2 linked regions of the Crateriforma spongiae genome follow. The protein of the gene in region 1 interacts with the protein of each later gene in a pairwise test. Links are inferred from orthologs where the notes say so. Each region holds a gene or a part of one and is shown in the gene's direction. Other genes may lie near its edges. The genes, in order: HFP54_RS08820 and dnaB.

Region 1 (9,843 bases):
ACGTTTCGACCAGCCACGCCATTGCCCCTTCCCACGGACAGCCGACGCGTTGTGGCAACACGAAGACCGCATGGCGCGATGTGCGATGACGTTCGGTTTGCTTCGCGCCAGTTTTCTGTGCGTCGGTTTTCTGTGTGTCAACTTGCTGGGCTTCGGTGTTGCCGGATCCGCTGCGGATTTGGAATCGGCGGATTCCGCTTCAGACGCTGGGTCCCGGCCGTGCGTTTTGCTGAGCAACGACAACGTGATCTTCGGCGTCGCGAAACAGGTCGGTTCCAAGGTGGAGATCCGACAGGACGCGGGCGCCGCACTAACGGTGCCCTACCAGAATGTGAAATGCTGGGCGGATTCGATCGAACAGATTTATCAGTATCGAGTGGCTCATCGACGCGGTGATCGCGTGGAAACCCGGTTGGCCGACGCTCGATGGTGTTTACGGTACGGCTTGTGGCATCATGCCCTGATGGCACTGGCGGAGATCGACCGTTTCGATCCCGGCAATCGCCAAGTCGCCGTTTTGCAACAACAGATTCAACGATTGCGTGCGACGCGGGCGAGCGAAACGCAAGACATCTCCCCAGCGGTCGCAATTTCCGATTTGCAAACGCGGGTGAATGAATCCGATGGTGATGCGGAAATTCGTCCGGTGGCCTATCACACCGATGATCCGATCGAAGCCCCCGGCCGACGTTCTGCTAGTCGCCGGCACAATGAAAAACAAATCCAGTTCACGCGGCGGATCCAGCCGCTGTTGATCAACCGATGTGGTGGATGCCACAGCCACACCGGTGATTCGGCTTGGAAGATGGTCGTACCCGGTGGTGGTCGCCGACCATCGACCGATGGCACGCGTCGCAATCTGGACGGCTTGCTGGCTCGGTTGGATCGCACCGGCGGTGCGTCATTCATCGAATTGGCGACTACCGCCCACGGTGGTGCGGGGCATCCGCCGATCAAGCCCAGTGAAAAAGCGCTGGTGGATGGTTTGCGAGAATGGATTCGCAACCGTCCCGCGTCGGATACCGTCTCCGGTGCAAGTGATAGTGAGTCAGATGAGGTGATCGATCGGGATGATTGGCAAGCAAAGGAATCGTCAACGGATTTCACAAGCACAGTGAACTCGGATCAACCATCACGATTGCCGCCGGTCGGTGACCCGTTTGATCCCGAACGTTTCAACCGCTTGTATCACCGTGGCGAATGATCGCTCCGGTTATTCGAAACGCAGCAGCGAGTATTTGCGTTTGCCGCGGCGCAACACCAGCATCGATTCGCTGGCCAAGTCATCGATGGTCAGCTTCATCTGCTGATCGCCGGCACGTTGGTTGTTCACATAAACGCCGCCTTCCTTGATCGCACGGCGGGCTTCGCCGCTGCTGGATACCAGCCCTGAAATCTGCAGTGCTTCGACGATCCACAGGCCTTCGCCCGACAAGCGGTCGCGCGGCACCGTTTCGCTGGGGACGTCCGCAAAGATCTCTTTTAATTGAGCGTCATCTGCGTCGCCGATTTCGCCACCGAACAAGATTTTCGATGCGCGTAGGGCCGAATCCAGACCTTGTTGTCCGTGGACAAATTCGGTCATCCACTGAGCCAGTCGTTTCTGTGCGGCGCGGGCGCCCGGGTTGGATTCCGTGTCGCTTTGAAGCGATTCGTATTCCTCGCGATCGATTTCTGTCAGGTACGCGATGCACTTCATCACGTCGGCATCTTCGACGTTGATCCAATACTGGTAGAACGCATACGGGCTGGTTCGCTGGGGATCTAACCAGATCGCGCCGCTTTCCGTCTTACCCATCTTTCGGCCATCGCTGGTCGTCAGCAACGGCGCGGTGAATCCGTAAAGCGTCTTGCCCAGCATTCGCCGACCCAGGTCGATGCCCGCGGTGACGTTGCCCCATTGATCGCTTCCGCCGGCCTGAATTTGACAGCCGTGATGTTGGGCCAAGTAGACAAAGTCATAGGCTTGCAACAGCATGTAGCTGAACTCGGTGTAGCTCAGTCCCGCATCGCTGCCCAGTCGCGAACGCACGGAGTCTTTGCCCAGCATCGTGCCGACGGGAAAGTTTTTGCCGACGTCGCGCAGGAATTCCAGATAACTGTAATCCTTCATCCATTGATAGTTGTTCAACAGGATCGCGCCGTCATCGCCGTCGAAATCCAGGAACTGTCGCATCTGAGCTTCGACACCCGCGACGTTGCGTTCCAACTGGTCGGCGGTTTGCAGATTTCTTTCTTCGCTCTTTCCACTGGGGTCACCGATCATGCCGGTGGCGCCGCCGACCAATGCGATGGGGCGGTGGCCGGCACGCTGAAAGCGTCGCAGCATCATCAATTGCATCAGCCCGCCGACGTGCAGGCTGGTCGCCGTCGGGTCAAAGCCGATGTAGATCGTTTGCGACCCGGAATCCAGCAATTTGGACAACGCGTCTTGGTCGGTGCATTGGTGGATCAGACCACGCCACTGAAGATCTTCTAACAGACTGTTCACGATTATCGGGTGTTTTTGGAAGGCGTCGATTTTTAAATGGATCGTCGGGGCCGGATCATCTAGCGATGGATCGGGGGCTGGGTTTCAGTTCGTTGCACCGGAGTTTTTCTGGGCATCGGATGTTTGGGCTTGCATCAGGGCTTCGGCAACGGCAAGGTCGTCCGGGTAGGTGATTTTCAGGTTGGCCGGTGACCCTTGGACCAGTTGCACCGGTCGCCCCATCGCTTCGACCATCGCCGCGTCATCGGTGACCGGGTAGCCGCGATGACGTTGATAAGCCTCACGAATCCAGTCCAGCTTGAAAACCTGGGGTGTCAGCGCCATCCATAGGTCGCGTCGGTCGACGTTCCGGCAATCCTGGCCGATGTCACGCTTGATCGATCCGGCCAAAGGGCTGGCCAAAATGGCCGCTCCGGTTTCTCGTGCGGCGTCAAATACCGAATCGATGTCCGATGTCGGGACCAGGGGGCGGGCGGCATCGTGGATGGCAACCCAGTTGGCTGTGTCGGTGTCGACGGCGGCGATCGCGTTTCGGACACTGTCAAATCGTTCGCGGCCACCGTCGACGATTTCGACCGGGCGTGGCAGTGGCCAGCGTTCCAGGTGCTGCCGAAACGTGGGCTGATCGGTCGGGGACGCCGCCACGATCAGCTGGCAAACTTGAGATGACCGGCAAAGTCGCCTGGCGGTATGAATCCACAGCGGGATCCCTGCCAAAGCCGCAAAGACCTTGTTGTCGGACGATGCAAATCGACGACCGCTGCCGCCGGCCGGCAAGATCACACAGATGTCGCGCTGCGATCGATCGGTCGCGGCAAATTCGCTCTCCGCCCGTTCGGGGCGATCGTCGGAGGCATCGGGGTCACGGTCTGGCAACATTTCGATAGGGCTGTTCGGCGGGCCGATCGTCGGGCTCTGCCATGCGTTGGTCGGCGACAGGGTTTGCATTCAATGGCGCGAATCGTAAAGTGATCGCTGCGGCCATACAATGATGTCGGGGGTCGATCGCAATGCGAAGCCGCACCGCGGCGCGGGCTAAAATTCCCGTTGCCGACCGTCGACCTGTGAAATTCGAACCCACAATCCTGCCCTGTCCCCGCTTTTCTTCGGAGCCGAGCGAACGATGTCTGACTCAAGTCGATTGCCAGTTGTTGACGCGATGCCCGGCGATCAGCCGGCCAGCCCCGTGACCGGTTGCTGTGGCGGACTTCGGCGTCTGTGGTTTGCCGGTGCGGCACTGGTGGCAGTGGCCGGAGTGGGAGCCGCGTTTTTCGCCGGTCGGCAATCCCAGAGTGCAACCGTTGATTTGAATTCGCTGCCGTTGATCGATGCGACCGCCGCGGTCGCTAGCGAAGATTACAGCATCGCCACGGGACCGATCAGCGATCGTGCCGAAGGCTTGTTCGTACTGGATCACAACAGCGGCCTGCTGCAGTGTCACGTGATCTATCCTCGGTTGAACCAGTTCATGGCCAGCTTTACGGCCAACGTCAACGATGCGCTGGGCACCGGTGGAAAAGGTGGCAAGTACATCATGGTGACCGGCGCGGCTAACTTTCAGGGATCGGCCAACCAACGTTTGGCACCGTCGGTCTTGTACGTGCTGGACACTTCGACCGGTAACTTCGTCTGCTTTGCCGTGCCGTTCAGCCAAGCGATGCAGAATTCGCGCAAGCCGCAAACGGGAACGCTGATCCCGTTGGCCAACGGCGGGGCAAGCTTGGTCCCCGATCGGGATCGATTGCGATAGACCTTCTGTTCAGCTTTTTCCCAATGACTTTGCGGCGGTACCGTCGGTGATGACGTCACCGCTGGGCCGCCTTTTCCGCTTGGTACTGTCGACGACGGATCGAAGGCAAACGAATTGTCTGAATTCAATTTGTCGGGGTTGAATCCCCCGCAAGCCGAAGCGGTGCGCACGCTGAGCGGCCCCATGTTGGTGCTGGCGGGCGCGGGAACCGGCAAGACTCGGGTGGTGACCTTTCGCATCGCCAATCTGATCCGGCACGGTACCGCGCCGGATCGCATTTTGGCCGTGACGTTCACCAACAAAGCGGCCGGTGAAATGCAGGAACGCGTGGCAGAATTGCTGGGCATGAAGGGCCGGCGGACCCGCCGCGGCGAAAAGGCACCGCCCAAGCCGATGATCAGCACTTTCCACGCCCAGTGTGTTCAGATTCTGCGCCGACATGCTCCTGCGATCGGGTTTCCGGCGAAGTTCAGCATCTATGACCGCAGCGACCAGGAATCGCTGGCTCGCGGGATTCTGCGCGAACTGCGCTTGCCCAACACGGCGCTCAAACCGGCCGACATGCTGTCGATCATTGGCGGATGGAAGAACGCGGGAATTCATCCGGAAGAATCGACTTCGGTGGCGTCGACCGACAAGGAACACTTCGCCGCGTCGGGGTACCGTCGCTACCAGGAAGGCCTGCGGCTTCGCGGGGCGATGGATTTTGACGATTTGCTGCTGCACACCGAAATGCTGTTCGACCAGCATCCCGACATTCGTGACGAAGAGGCCGGGCGGTACGACCATGTCCTGGTCGATGAATACCAAGACACCAACGGGTGTCAGTATCGGATCACCAAGCACTTGGCGATGCGTCACCGAAACTTGTGCGTCGTGGGTGACGACGATCAGTCGATTTATGCCTGGCGCGGCGCGGATGTCTCGCACATCCTTAGCTTTGCGGACGACTGGAACGATGCCAAAGTGGTCTGGCTGGAGGACAATTATCGCAGCACCGGGGCGATCCTGGAGATGGCCAACCGGTTGATCGCCTTCAACACCCATCGGCACGACAAGATTCTCAAGCCCAGTCGGCCCCAAGGCCCACGGCCACGAATTCTGCAGCACAAGGACGAAATTGCCGAAGCCAAAGTCACGGTCAGCGAAATCAAACACCTGATCGAAAACGAACACATCCAGCCACGCGACATCGCGATTCTGTTTCGGACCAATGAACAGCCGCGGTTGTTCGAAACGGAACTTCGCAAAGCCGACGTGCCTTACGTGATGCTGGGATCTCAGTCGTTTTTCGATCGCACCGAAGTCCGTGACGTTGTGGCGTATTTGAAATGGGTCGCCCAGCCGGATGACGAGGTCGCACTGTTGCGGATCATCAACAAGCCGGCGCGTGGAATTAGCAAAAAGACCATTTCCACGCTGATGGAGCATGCGGTGCGGCGTGGCCAGCCGATTTGGTCGGTCATGCATGACGCTCATTCGATTGAAGGCTTGAACAGCCAGGCGCTTCGCGGCATCAACGACTTGATCGCGATCCAGCGTGACGTCACCGATCGGGCCAATGGGGAGGGGATCGGAAAAGCGATGGAGACCTTGTTGGCTCGGACCGCCTACATGGATGAAATCGCCCGCAACTATGAAGACCCCAACGAACGGGACGCTCGCTCGGCGTCGGTGGGCGAACTGGCCAACGCGGTTTCGGCCTTCGAAGATTCTCGCGAGGAAGCCGACCTGACCGGATTCTTGGCCGACATTGCGTTGTCGGGACGCGAGATGGGGAACGAAAAGGACAAGCTGGCTCTGAAAAATTCGGTCTGGCTGCTGACAATGCACGCCGCCAAGGGGCTGGAATTCCCGGTCGTCTACATGGTGGGGTTGGAAGAAGGCATCCTGCCGCACAGCCGCAGCGTCAAGAGCGGAGTGGAGGAAGACATCGCCGAAGAACGCCGACTGTGCTACGTCGGCATCACCCGAGCGCAGGAGAAGTTGACGCTGTCGCTTTCGCTGACACGCCGCAAATGGGGGAAGGCACGTCCGACGGTCCCCAGCCCCTTTCTGTACGAAATCACGGGGAAGGCAGAAAATCCGAAAAAGTTTCGAAAAAAAAGTGCGGGTTTTCAGAGAAGATAAACCCTGGAAAACGCCCGATTGTCGTCGAAATGAATGCGTAAAACGCGGGGTTTGAGCAAGGCAGGGTGTCGGCCTAGCGTGAAAATCTTCCCCCGCGATCACTTTCTTGTGAGCACATCCTGCGGCTTGGGGCGTTTGTCGCGTTGAATAGCCGTCAAACTCGGATTAAGTTCCTAGCATCGGTCGATGCATGGAACGGGGTCCCTTCGCCGGCCATCCCCCCCAAAATCTTCAGCTTTGAGACGACCAGCAATGAGAGTGAATTTTTCGACACTAGTACTGTCAGCCACAGCGACGCTTTTCTTTGCGAGTTACTCACAAGGGGCGATCAGCGAATCTGTGGGGATCGTTGACGACATCAACGATATGACGACGTCTGCTTCTCAGGTCGTGACATTCGAAACGGATGGTCTGGGTTCCGGTTGGAATTTCCAGAATCCCGAAGGTGTCCAACAAGTTACGACACAATTGAACTCGACTTCGTTGAACCCCTCGATCTTCTTCAGTTACGAAGATTCCTCCGTCGCAGGTGGGGTCTACTTTAATGACGGCGGGTCAAGTAACGGACGCCCGAACCCAGTCCTTCGTAGAAATGCTATTTCGGAAGGCGGTAGCCCGCTCAATGGACCTGACCAACGCATTTCAAATGGCGTTACCGGTACTGGCGGCACCGTCTTCTCCGGTCCTGAAACCGTGTTTATCGATTTTCGATTCGGAGACACTCCTGCCCCGGACGGTGGTGTGGCTGGTGATCCAGCGTACTTGGATGCGGTCGCATTCGACTTGATTGTTTCCGCCGGGGTTTCAGTTGATGTGCAGTACCTCCAAACGCAATCAGGTGGTGATTTCGTAATCCATGAGGATTTAGGTATTACGGGCGGATCATCGATGACCCCGCGATTCGTAGGTTACGAACGTATCGGAGGGCCGTTGGATCCAGGAAACTTCAACCGCGTGAAGATCACGTTCAGCGGAACTCCGACTGGAGGCGTGACAGAGAATTACATCATTGATGATTTCCAAACGGGGACGTTTACGGCAACGGCAGTTCCCGAACCGTCGTCGTTTGCGTTTGCTTTGATGGCCGGTGGTGGCTGGATTGCACGCCGCGTGCGTCGTAAGAAGGTTGCTTGATCGGTTGCCTGAAGGCAGACCGTGCTAAGACACACTAAGGGCTCGTCGGATGATTCCGGTGAGCCCTTTTTTGTGCGCTGGTGACAGTGCTGAGATTCAGGACTTAGCCGCGGCGAGTGATCACGGCAGCGGATCGCTCGGAAAGTAGCCGAGTGCCGTCCAAGTCTTTGGCGATGCGTGCGAGCGGACGTCGTGATCCGCCACGCGACGACTTGCGAAGCAGCCCGCCGAGGTGATCCGTGGTGCTGGATTCGATGAGACCCGCGTTGTAACCCAGCAGCGATTCGCCAGGCTGCAACTGAAACTCAGATTCGGCAAAGCTGGGATCAAAATCGGTCGCCAACGGGCGATGATTCGCCGCGATCAATGGCCGATGACCGAACGCGCCGCCGATCATGGCGGACAAGTTTCCGGCCGCAACGATTTCACCTTCGCCGCTGTCGGGTGACAGGCGTGCGTACATCAGCGAACACGTTTGGCCGGTGACGCCCATTTGCCACAGGCTGTCGCCGACACGTCGCAGCAGTCCCGACAGCTCATGTCGGTATCCCAGGTGCGCGATCGCTGCAGCCTTTGCGAATGCGGCGGTCATTGCGCCAGCGGTGGTCGGATCGTTCGCTTCGGCCATCAGCCAGGCGACCATGCCGTCGGGCAAGACGTCCCAGTGATGCCATCCGACGGCCCAGGTTTTGGGGGACTCGATCAATCCATCGACAAACAAGTCTTCGCTGATTCGCGTTCCAATCGCCAAGGTTTCGTATTGCCAGGCGGCCAGGCGATTCAGGTGTGATGCCAGCGATGCGTCGTCGGCACGATCGGGCCGCGCCGTCACTTGTTTGTCCGTGGCTGATTCGGTGACGTCAGCGATACGAATTGTCGGACCAGATTCGGATGACGACGGTGCAATGTCTGGTGCGTCGCCCGTGATGGACACACGATTCATTTCATTGGCGATCTGCGATGCTGTCAGGCGTGCGGCGGCGGCCTGGGCATCACTGATTTCATCGACGGGTTGTTGGCCATAGAACCACAGCGTTCCCAGCGGAAGGTCATCCGCATTGACGGTCGCACAGATCGCGCGACCGAATTCGCTTTCCGGGCAGTTCCAAGTGTCCATCAACACGGCGTGCTGATTTTCGATCGTGCAAACGCCACACACCATCGCTTCCAAGTCCGCACGGCAATCGGCCAAGTCGCGGGGCGGGTCCAGCAACCGTGTTGGATCCAGGCCGAACAGACATCGTAGTTTCAGCTCTGTCGTGTCTTCGTTCAGCAAGTACAACGCGGCGGCGTCGAATCCGGTTGCCGCCACACCGTCGGACAAGATCCGTTGCAGTTCATCTGCGATCGATGGGATTTTGACGCTGGCACGTCCGAACTTGGATTCCAGCACCGCCAGTTCCGCTTCGCGACAACGCAGGGCTGCTTGGCTGTCGGTCAACTGGCGTGTCAGTTCGGCTGCGGCGGCGGCCAACTTTTCCGCATCGGCTTTTCCGATCGCCGGCAGGATCCCCGAATCAAAGTCTTCGGCGGTCATCATCGCGTCGAAAGCGTCGTCGGCGGTCAGCTGAAAATTGGGGCCTTTCAATCCTTTCATCGCCGCATCGCCGTCATCCAGACGCCATCCGGTCACGTCCGTGTAGGCACGCAGGAAACGATCGATCGCATCGTTGTCCGCAAGGTGAGATCCGGTTCGCACCTTTGATGCGCCGGCACGTCGCGAAGGTCGACGTCGTGTGGAAGTGGCGATCGTCGTTGAATCGTCGCCACGGTTGATGTGAAGACGCAGATGATGAGGGCGTTGATCAGACTTTGACACGAGCGAGGATTCCGTTGCTTGGGATGTCACACCAATTGTCGGTGTCACATTCCGGTCGTGGGTACAGCACGGCTTCCTAGCCACAAGACGCCACGGTTTCATTGCAACGCGGCGTGAACTGGTCCTGGTTCAGAAACAGGCATCGGCGCAGCGGCACGGTCAAGCTGATCGGAAAAGTCGATGGGCATCGCCTAAATCACAAAGACGCTGGCACAATCGAATTAATCGATCCAGACGCCACCATCGCATCGATCACGTAAAGGTGGCCAAGTGATTCGCAACAACGCTGCGTTAGGCGGCGAAGCGGCGGATGTGAACGCTGCTGGCTTGGCCTTGCGGCGTCACGTTGACGCTAATGAAAGAATCGCCCGAAGGGGTTCCCGATCCGGTGACTGCATTGATCGGGCAGTTCGAGTCCAAGTCGGTCAAGTTGCGGATCGGAAACAGTTCATCGCCCAGAGAGCAAAGGCTGGCAATTGCTTCGACCATTCCGCCGCCGGCACCCAAGTTGCCGAAGTG
Region 2 (9,833 bases), on another replicon or contig:
GCACCGTTCCTTTTCCGTGAGTGTTCGGGTCACCGATCACGATGCCACGGCGGTAATCACGGATCGCACCGGCCAGAATTTCGCTGGCACTTGCACTGAGCTTACTGGTCAGGACGACCAACGGACCGTCCCAAGCGACGCCATGTTCATCGTCGTCGTACTTGGTGACGTTTCCACGTGAATCTTTCACCTGAACGACCGGGCCATGATCGATGAACAGACCCGTCAGGGTGATCGCTTCGGTCAAGCTGCCGCCGCCGTTCTTGCTGAGATCCAAGACCACACCGGCAACACCTTTGGCTCGGAAATCATCCAAGATTTTGCGGACGTCCCGAGTGCTGCTGCGGTAATCCGCGTCGCCGCCGTCACGCGCCTTTTCCATGTCCAGATAGAAGCTGGGCAGATTGATGTAGCCGATCTTCAGCGGTTGATTGACGCCGGGGACTTGGTGTTCGAGGATTTCGCCTCGCGCCGCCGATTCTTCCAATTCGACTTGGGCGCGAATGATCTTGTATTCCTCCACCGCGCTGACGCCGCCGGGTTTGACGCCAAGGCGGACCGTGGTGCCCGCTTTGCCGCGGATCAAGTCGACCACGTCTTTCAGCGGCATTTCAACGATGTCGACCGATTCGCCGCTGTCGCCTTGGCCGACCGACACGATCACGTCATCGGGCTTCAAGCGGCCATCTTTGTCGGCGGCACCACCGGGGATCACGCTGCTGACGACGGTGTTCCCGTCTTTTTCACGCAAAGCCGCACCAATGCCCTCCAGGTTCAGCCGCATTTGAATGCGGAAATCTTCCAGTGTTCCGGGCGACATGTAGGTGCTGTGCGGATCGAAGCCGCTGGTGACGCTGGTCAGGTACATTTCCAGCAAGTCGTCCGAATCGGTGTCTTTCCAACGTCGTGCGTATCGTTGGTAACGACGACGCAGTTGATCCTTGGCTTCCTCGGCGGTCTTGTCGTCGTCCATCAACAACAGCATCGCGTACTTGATCTGCTTGCGCCAGCGGTCGCGAGCCTCGGCGTCGTTTCGTGCATATTGGGCTTGGTCCGGGTCGACGACGATCGATTCTTCTTTGGTGAAATCGAAATCTTGATCCAGCAACTGCATCGCCATCGCGACGCGTTCATCGACACGCTTGGTAAAGCGGTTGAAGATCACATACGCGGGATTGATGTCGCCACGTTTGACCAGGTCATCGATCGACGCCTCGTACTGACGAAACTGGTCGACGTCGCCCTGCAAGAAGTAAATCTTCAGCGGGTCCAGCATGTTCAGGTAAAGATCCAACGCACGCTGGCTGATTTGATCGTCCAATTCGCGTGACGACACGTGCTGGCGTGGCATCAGCTGGGAAATGATCTGTGCCAACTGGCGGTCTTGCATCGACGGGCCGCGGGCGGGCGGATTCGCCGGGGCGGCTTCCTGAGCCGCGATCGGATTCATGACCGATGACGAAACCAACAGCATCACGATCGCCATGCCCGGTCGACATCGAGCGACGATCGACGATGGGCGATGTGTCAGGTTTTGGGTTGCGGAGTCGCAGCAATCCATGGCGTTTTCCTAGACGGATCAAACAAGTAAAAGTTGCCGGAGCGACGCGAGTCGCGTCAGCGCATTCCGACCGGCAGGCGGAGTCGATGCCCCAACCACGGCGCTGCGGATGGGGGACACCTCGATCGTAGGACCCGCGGCAGCCCGTCGCAACGTCGTTTTGGCGTAGCATGCGATCAAGGTTATTCGTGACCAATGCCTGAGCGGTTCAGTGTATCGCCCGGCACAGACGTGCGTCGCATCGAGCGAAACATTGCCCTTGATGCCGGGAAATTCGATGTCTCCGCCAACCCCAGGGGCGATTCGCGACGGCAACCGCCACGAGCCGGGACGCAACGCAGGCATCACCGCCACCGATCGACGGCACGTATCGTCGGTCGATCACAGTTCCCGTTCCGGTGGAAAATCAAACGTGTCCGAATCGATCGGCTCGTCGTCACCAAAATCCATCGTGTCGGACTGGCCCGCCGGGGCCGGTAGTTCTTCCACCGCGTCGCCGGCGCCCGGCTCGGGGGACTCGGTGGAGGCCGACGGTTGTGGCTCCGGCGTTGGTTTCGATTCCGACGACTGGGACGAACCGCCGAACATGCCGCCCAAGACGGACCCGAGCCCGCTGATCATCGTCGAAGCCGAATCCGATGCCTCGGCCGCGTCAGATTCGACCCGCTGTGCCGCCGCGACTTTGTCTTTCACATCCGAGCCGCCAGAGTTTCCATTGCCATCGGCGTTGCCCGGCGCAGCCAGTCGGCGTTCGATCAGCCGGTTGTCACGGATGACTTGGACCACGACCGGGTTGGATCGGTCGGCCGACGCCAGCGTCGCCGCCACCGCTTGGTCACGCCACGCCATGCCGTCGACCGAGACGATTCGGTCGCCCGCACGCAAACCGGCCCCCGCCGCGACGCCGCCGGGGGTGACCGAATCAATTTCAAAACCCACCGCGTCGCCGGACGAAGTGCCGGTCAAACCGACCGCCGATTTCCAAGCCGATGCATCGATGCGTTGCGGCAATCGTGGCGGCGGGGTCGTCGCGTCTTCGTCGCCATCGTCAGTGCTGGTGGATGCCGCGACGGCTTCGGGCGAAGGCGAACGTTGTCCCACCAAACGAATCGTGGCGTCATAGGCGGTGTAGCCACGAATGATTCGCACCCGAGCGTCTTCGCCGGGCGACGTGGACCGCAAAGCCACAGCCAATTCGTCAACATCGGTGACCGAACGATTGTTGAACTGGACCAAGATGTCGCCTTCGGCCAGCCCGCTTTGCCGCAGATTCGATCCGGGCAAAATCCGATGAATCCGAACACCACGCACCGGTCGGGTGACCGCCAAAGCCTCCACACCCAAACGGCCGGGGCCTTTACCGGACGCGTTCCCGCGATCGCCGGCGGAATCCGTCTCGGACAGCGGAGCCTCAAAGACGTTGGAACCTGCCGGATTTCCACCGCCATCATTTCGCGGCGAAATTCGCTGAAGCCCCCTGTCGGTGTCCGGCGTCGGGCTGACCGGAACACGGTTGCGAACGACCGGACCGCTTCCTTCGGGTGTCGTGTTTGGTCGAATCAAGTTGCCGCGGGCTCGGCGCGACGCGTCATAGCCGGGGACCGGGGGCGGCGGCACGGTGGGGGGAGCGATACCGCGGATGCGGTTGCCCAGACGCCGGAACAGCCCCTGTGCGTCGGCCGGTGCGGGGGTCAGAAGACTGCCGATCACGCCGGCAAGCAGGATCGCGGCCAGCCCGTTGATCGGCGAGCCCATTGGTTTCCTTTGAACTCGCATCCATCCATTCGCTAATCGAGTCGTTCAAACTTGTTTGGTTGGTTCGCCCGTGTCGCCGAACGTGTCGCCGCCGCAGGACATAATAAAGTCTAATGGCGTTTCGGGAAACGAATTGCCGCCCCCATTGGATGAACTTTGCTCCAATCGGTGGCCCGATTTTTCGCTCTCCCGCTTGTCTTTCGATTCGTCACCCCAACGCTGTCGACCCAACCATGAACGGTGCCCAACCGCAGGACGCAGCGGCGCCCCGGCCGATGCCGCCGGCCGCCGCGATGCAACGGATTGCAACGGATTTACCACGTTTATTACAGGATGTGTCGATCCAACGCTCGCACATCATCGCGGATCAGTGGATGACAACGCTGCGCAGCGGACGCAGCGATCAGATCGTGGCTGCGGCGGTCAAGGAGTCCGAGTCGACCGATCAAGCCAGCTGGGCGACCGCCGTGGCCATCGCGGCTGACAATTCCGATGTCGCCAACGTGTTATTTGCCGCCGAACAGATCGTCGATGCCGGGGATGCCGAAATTCCCGCCCAAAGGGTCCACCGGCTGCGTCGACACTTGGTCACCCAGATGGACCGGCTGCTGCGGCGACGCAACATTGCTTTCGCCCAGTGGGCTACCGACGCGGTCGATGCCGAGGCCCGGCCGCGTTGTCGTCCGGTCCAGATGGGCTTCACGCCGCTGGGCACGCTGCAGTACATGGCGCTGCAACCGCTGCGGATCACGATCCCGGAAGACCCCGAAATCACGTGGCGGATCGGCCGGCACGTCGTCCCCGCCCCCATCGAGCAACCGGTCGACGATGACTTTCGGCGTGTCGTCGAAGCGACCTACACGGACAGCCTGGACTGTCCCGGCTTTTCCAACTTTCGCTCGGCCGCCCAGTTGTTGGAAAGCTATCGGCGTTCGGATTCGTTCTGCGACTCCGGCTGGCACCTGATCACCAAAAGCGATGCCACCGTCGGCGTCCTGCTGATGTCCCTGCACGCTTCGAAGGACGACAAGCCGCCGGCCGCCGAAGTCACCTACATGGGGGTGCTGCCGGAATTTCGGGGGGGCGGCTTAGGGGCCCAGATCTTGGAACAGGCGGTCACGTGGGCGCTTGACCACCAGTGTGACCGGCTGCTGCTGGCGGTGGACACCGAGAACCAGCCCGCCGGCCGGATCTACCGGCAACGCGGTTTCCGACCGATTTTGCTTGAGTCGATCTGGGGCAGAAAAATTGAAAATCGATGAAGTCGCCCGTTCGTTCTGCCCCCGATTCAAGGCGGTCGTCGTAAGTCGTTGTTGCCAAGCGGTTTGCAAAAGTAAACATTGCGTGAATATTTCAGCCCATTTCAACCGGCGACAGATTATCCACGGGTCGATAAACTGAAAGCCGTGCCTGTGGTGGTCGCGAATCCGCCACGCCACAACACACCGGACCGACGTAATTTCAGGGGCCGCACGACGCGCCGACTTGGTCCGCCGAAGACCCGTTTTCGAGCCGCAAGTAAGCGAGTTTGACTTGAATGCTAGCAATCCTAGAATCTGCCTCCACGTGGCACTCAGGCAGTCGCCGGAGCACCACGTGAAGGAGTCTGCGACGGCGGGTCAGCCGCCCGGCGGAGCTAGGTTGGTCAGGTCATTCTGCCAACGCTTTGGTGTGTCGTCGAAAGATTCCGGCCGGACCCCAACCGGTCACCACTGGATTTCGGAATCACGCAACAGCAACGATGGCTGGCGCGTGGTTTCCAACGGATGTTTCTCTTCGGCGACAAAGCATTGAAGGAGGATTGCGCTACCGGTATGTCTTCATCGCATGGCAGCACCGACGATAAGGAAGTCGTCGACCGATTCAAGGAAGCGTTGATGCGACGTATCGGCGAAGACCGATTTCGTCTGTGGTTCGGCCAAGGGGTCGACATCACAGTGCAGCACGGCGATGACCAGAGTAGCGCGTCCGAAGCCGACCAGGCCGCCCCGTTGGGATCACGGTTCGATGCCGCGATCGTCTTGAACGTCCGCGGACAATTCGCCGCCGACCGCATGCAATCCAAATTGCAGCGTGAACTGCGTGCCGCCGCCATGGCCGCCGCGCCCCAGCCGACCGACGGTTCACCACCGCCGATGTGGGGTTATCGCATCGAAGTCCGTCCGCCCGCGGTTCAACAAACCCTGGCCGATGACATCGTCGATCCCGCACCGCCCGCGGTCGCTAAACGAGCGGCACGACCGGCGGCAACCGCATCCCACACGGATCGTCGCCCCGCAAGCCGACGTCATCGTCGCGGCGGCCGTTCGTCCGAATCGATCGCCACGCTGTGGGATCACAGCCAGCAACAACGCGACCAGAAAGTAAGCGATCGCAACGCTCCCGCGCAACAACAAGACGGACAATCGCACGACGCCACGCGGCGCCAGGAATCCAAGCCGCGATCATCGCGCACTGCCGACAGTACCCCTGCCGCTGCGGCTGCATCGACCGACGTCGCGGCGACGACGTCGATCGACGAAGCCGCCTCGGTGGCGGATCCGTCGGGTAATCCCCCCTCGGCGAACACTCCGCCCGCCAAGAACCGTTCGGCCAAAAACCATTCCGCCGCGGCCAACTCGTCATCGGCTCCCACGCCCGCTACAGGCGGTTGCACCGGAGCCGAGTTCACCATGGCCAACTTCTTGGGCGGACCGTCGAACCAGTTGGCTTTGACCGCCGCACGAATGGCCTGCCAGTCGCCCGGATCGGCCACGCCGTTGTATTTCCACGGCCCCAGCGGTGTCGGCAAAACTCACTTGGCCCAAGCCATCGCCGCCCACATGCGTCAGCGTCACCGCATGCGACGCGTCATGTTCTTGTCGGCCGAACGTTTCACCAACGACTTCATTCAGTTCGTCGGGACCAGCGGTTTGTCGGCGTTTCGCCGTCGTTATCGCGAAGTCGATGCGTTGATCATCGACGACATCCAATTTGTCGGTGGCAAAAAGGCGACGCTTCGCGAATTGCTGTACACGACCGAAGCGTTGATGGAACAGGGACGCCCGGTCATCTTCACCGCCAACCGTGCCCCCAGCGAAATCAACGGGCTGACCGGTGAATTGGTCGGACGCATGGCGTCGGGTTTGGTGTGCCCGCTGTTGCCGCTGGACAACGCGATCCGCGTGCCGCTGATGCAGCGTTTGATCACCCAACGATGCAACATCCAGTGGCCATCCGAAGTGGTCGACGAAATCGCCGGGATGATCGACGGGGACGGACGTCTGGTCCGTGGCGTGGTCAACTTGGTCGACACCTTGCAACGCATGTACGGACGGATGCCGACGATGGATGAGATTCGTCAGTTCGGCGGCGACATCCTTCGCAGCCAGGCACCGCCGGTCACACTGTCGACGATTGAACGCGCCGTTTGCCAAGTCTTCGATTTGGACGACGCGATCTTACGCAGCAACGCGCAAACACGGACGGTCAGCGAACCACGGATGTTGGCGATGTACTTGGCCCGCCAGAAAACATCGTCGGCCTTTTCCGAAATCGCCAAGCACTATGGCGGCCGCAGCCACAGCACGGCCATCGCGGCATCGAAAAAGGTGACCGCTTGGATCGAATCAGGCAAACTGATCGGTCGCGGCCCCAAAGCTTTGTCGGCCGAACAGGCGGTTCAGCGGATCGAACAAGTGCTGCGGACCGGCTGATTCACCACGGACGGGTTTTCGGTTGCGGACCCTCCGGTCACCGCCGTGACTTTTGCGGCAAGATCGGACGCGGCCGACCCAGGATTCTTTGCAATTTCAGGATGACAGGATCGACATGAGCGCCGGTTTTCCCAACACGTACAGTCGTCGCGATAAACCCGAACGCAAACAATCCGCGGCGGAAATTCTGCAGCGTAACCCGCCCTTCGATTTGGAAGCCGAAATGGGCGTCTTGGGCAGCGTCCTATTGATGCCCGATGTGCTGGACGACTTGGCGTCGCTTCGCAGCGAAGACTTCTATGACGACGCCAACCGGATGATCTATCAAACCTGTCGTGACATGTACGACACGGGCGAAAAGATCGACATCACGTTGCTGGTGTCCAAGCTGCGGACTGCCGGCAATTACGACAAGATCGGCGGCGCCGCGTACTTGGCCAAACTGTCCGGCGCTGTCCCCAACGCGGCACACGCGTCGTACTACGGCGAAGTCGTCGCGGAAAAAGCCGTCTTTCGGCGACTGATCGAATCCAGCACGGAAATCCTCCGCGACGCGTACGATCAATCCAGCACCGCCAAAGAACTGTGTGCTCAAGCGGAACAAAAAGTCTTTGCGATCATGGACGGCCGGTCCAGCCAATCGCTGCACAGCCTTAGCGAAGTGCTTCACCAAGCGATGGACCGCATGGAAGCTCGCATGCGAGACGAGGTCACCGACGGCGGGGCCGAAACCGGGCTGACAGACTTTGACCAGATGACCGGTGGACTGCACAACGGCGAACTGATCATCCTGGCCGCTCGACCGTCGATGGGCAAAACGGCATTGGCAATGAACATCGCTGAACACGTCGCCATCGAACAAAAATTGCCCGTGCTGTTCGTCAGCCTGGAAATGTCGGGCATCGAATTGGCCGACCGGATGCTGTGTTCGCTGGCCCGCGTCAACGGTCACCGCCTTCGAAACGGAACCATTTCCTCCGACGACCAAGGCCGGTTGGTCCAAACGGCCAATGAGATCAGCCAAGCTCCGCTGTTCGTCGACGATTCACCCAGCCGGACGGTCAGCGAAATCGCGGCGGCCGCCCGGCGGATCAAACGTCGTGAAGACGAACTTGGCATGATCGTGATCGATTACTTGCAGCTGATCGAACCCGACAACTCACGCGACCCACGGCAAGAACAGGTGGCCAAGATCGCGCGGCGTTTGAAAGGCGTCGCACGGGAACTCGGCGTCCCGCTGTTGTGTCTGTCACAGTTGAATCGTCAGGCCGAAGACAGCAAGGATCACCGTCCCAAGCTTTCGCACCTGCGGGAATCCGGTGCAATCGAACAGGATGCCGACGTGGTGATGTTTGTGCACCGCGAAGAATACTATCACCGCGGCGAAGACCGGGCGCAGTTTGCCGGCCAAGCTGAAATCATCATCGCCAAACAGCGGAACGGTCCGGTCGGCGAAGTCGAATTGACCTGGGAATCCGACTTTACGCGGTTCACCAACCGGGCGCCGGAGCATCACAGTGAATTCGACGACTACGCCGAATTCACCACGCCCGGCGGCTGATCCCGAGCGGGTTTTCGCTGTGCCGATCGAATGGTGTCGCGGCGCACACGCTGCGCGATGAATACCGATCCGAAACCGGCAACCGGCGCGATTGACACCGAATCATTTCGACGGCTGAAGCACCCATTTGTAGAAGCTTTCCGACGGTCGATCGCGGTGAAAGATCAACCGCAGATGCCGGTCCAGCGGGTCCACATCGGGATCACGCAATTCGTCAGGCACCGTCGATGACTCGTCCGCGGCATTCATTCCCATCGAACCGTCGAACATGTCCAACTCGTTATCGAACCCCAGTTCGTCGGACTCATTCGCCGCCAGATCAGCGTCATCATCATCTTGCTTCGGCGACAGTCCTCGCCACGTGTCGGGCCAGTAAGATTCCGGCGGTTCATCCGGCAACTCGACATTGAATCCTTCGATTCGTCGTCCCCACAAAACCAGTTTCGATCCATCCGGCTTGACGCCAAAGGGCAGGGGGCCAATGCCGACGATTGCGTCGCGGGGCAAATCCATCTCCTCTTTGGCAAACGCAAGAACCTCGTCATATGACGAGGGCCAGCGACCGCGTTCTGTTTCGAATCGCTGGCAAACGAGTGCCAAACGGGCCAATCGAGTGTTCTCTTCCGCACGAATCACGGTCACGGCGATGGCCCTTAACGCCGGCAGCGTCATCGCCGTCGTCATGGTCTCGACTCGTCGCCAAATGTTTGCCGATTCAAGGGTGGACTCCATGTCGGCGTTGGCTTCCGCCGCCGCACGCAAGAAAGTCACCGGATCATCGGTCGGCAAAGCGAGGAATCTTTCATACCACCGAAGGGTCTCTAATTGATCGCGAGGCCCAGCCATGCCCAGCATTTCACGAGTGATGCCATCGGGCAATGTCCCATCCTCAAAGACGGTCAACGCCACAACCCGTTCGCCGATCATCGCCTGTCGAAACGCTTGGTCCCAAGGAAGCGCACGATCCAGGTCCGCCAAAAGGCTGTCGATCTGATCCGCATTCAATCGTCCAAGCTGCACGACACGACGCAATTCTTCCAAAGCGACGTTGAACACACCCAGCCGGATCAGTTGGGGGAACACCATCAGTTCGCCTTGCAGCGTTCTTTCAAGGGCAAACAATTGTCGGACGGACTGGACGCTTGCGTTGATGTCACCGCGATCGATTGCGTCCAGATGGGTCAACGCCAGGATGGAAGCGATCTCGCGAGCCACATCGGCCGCCGGCGGAATGGTATCGACGCCGGCATAGGTCATTGGC

What was found.
Region 2: the proteins of HFP54_RS08820 (region 1) and dnaB interact in binary tests that used the Escherichia coli proteins (3 or more experiments, as listed by UniProt). The link is inferred for Crateriforma spongiae from one-to-one orthologs.

Annotation. Positions count from the first base shown.
Region 1 is NZ_JAAXMS010000003.1:194,317-204,159, forward strand. The notes cover bases 3,981-6,863. They hold HFP54_RS08820 (ATP-dependent helicase), read left to right. Parts: upstream 3,981-4,355; coding sequence 4,356-6,371; downstream 6,372-6,863. Other genes in these bases: HFP54_RS08815 (hypothetical protein), read left to right, coding at 3,981-4,241; HFP54_RS08825 (hypothetical protein), read left to right, coding at 6,624-6,863. Also shown: HFP54_RS08800 (hypothetical protein), read left to right, coding at 50-1,204; tyrS (tyrosine--tRNA ligase), read right to left, coding at 1,214-2,491; ispD (2-C-methyl-D-erythritol 4-phosphate cytidylyltransferase), read right to left, coding at 2,576-3,439; more of HFP54_RS08815, read left to right, coding at 3,615-3,980; more of HFP54_RS08825, read left to right, coding at 6,864-7,505; HFP54_RS26150 (SpoIIE family protein phosphatase), read right to left, coding at 7,609-9,324; HFP54_RS08835 (beta-ketoacyl-[acyl-carrier-protein] synthase family protein), read right to left, coding at 9,616-9,843. UniProt on the Escherichia coli protein: Rep helicase is a single-stranded (ss)DNA-dependent ATPase involved in DNA replication; it can initiate unwinding at a nick in the DNA. It binds to ssDNA and acts in a progressive fashion along the DNA in the 3' to 5' direction.
Region 2 is NZ_JAAXMS010000016.1:511-10,343, reverse strand. Bases 6,477-9,349 are described here. They hold dnaB (replicative DNA helicase), read left to right. Parts: upstream 6,477-7,126; coding sequence 7,127-8,572; downstream 8,573-9,349. Other genes in these bases: HFP54_RS24700 (hypothetical protein), read right to left, coding at 8,675-9,349; HFP54_RS24710 (DnaA/Hda family protein), read left to right, coding at 6,477-7,011. In the rest of the region: HFP54_RS24725 (carboxy terminal-processing peptidase), read right to left, coding at 1-1,561; HFP54_RS24720 (PDZ domain-containing protein), read right to left, coding at 1,943-3,337; HFP54_RS24715 (GNAT family N-acetyltransferase), read left to right, coding at 3,550-4,578; more of HFP54_RS24710, read left to right, coding at 5,131-6,476; more of HFP54_RS24700, read right to left, coding at 9,350-9,833. UniProt on the Escherichia coli protein: The main replicative DNA helicase, it participates in initiation and elongation during chromosome replication. Travels ahead of the DNA replisome, separating dsDNA into templates for DNA synthesis.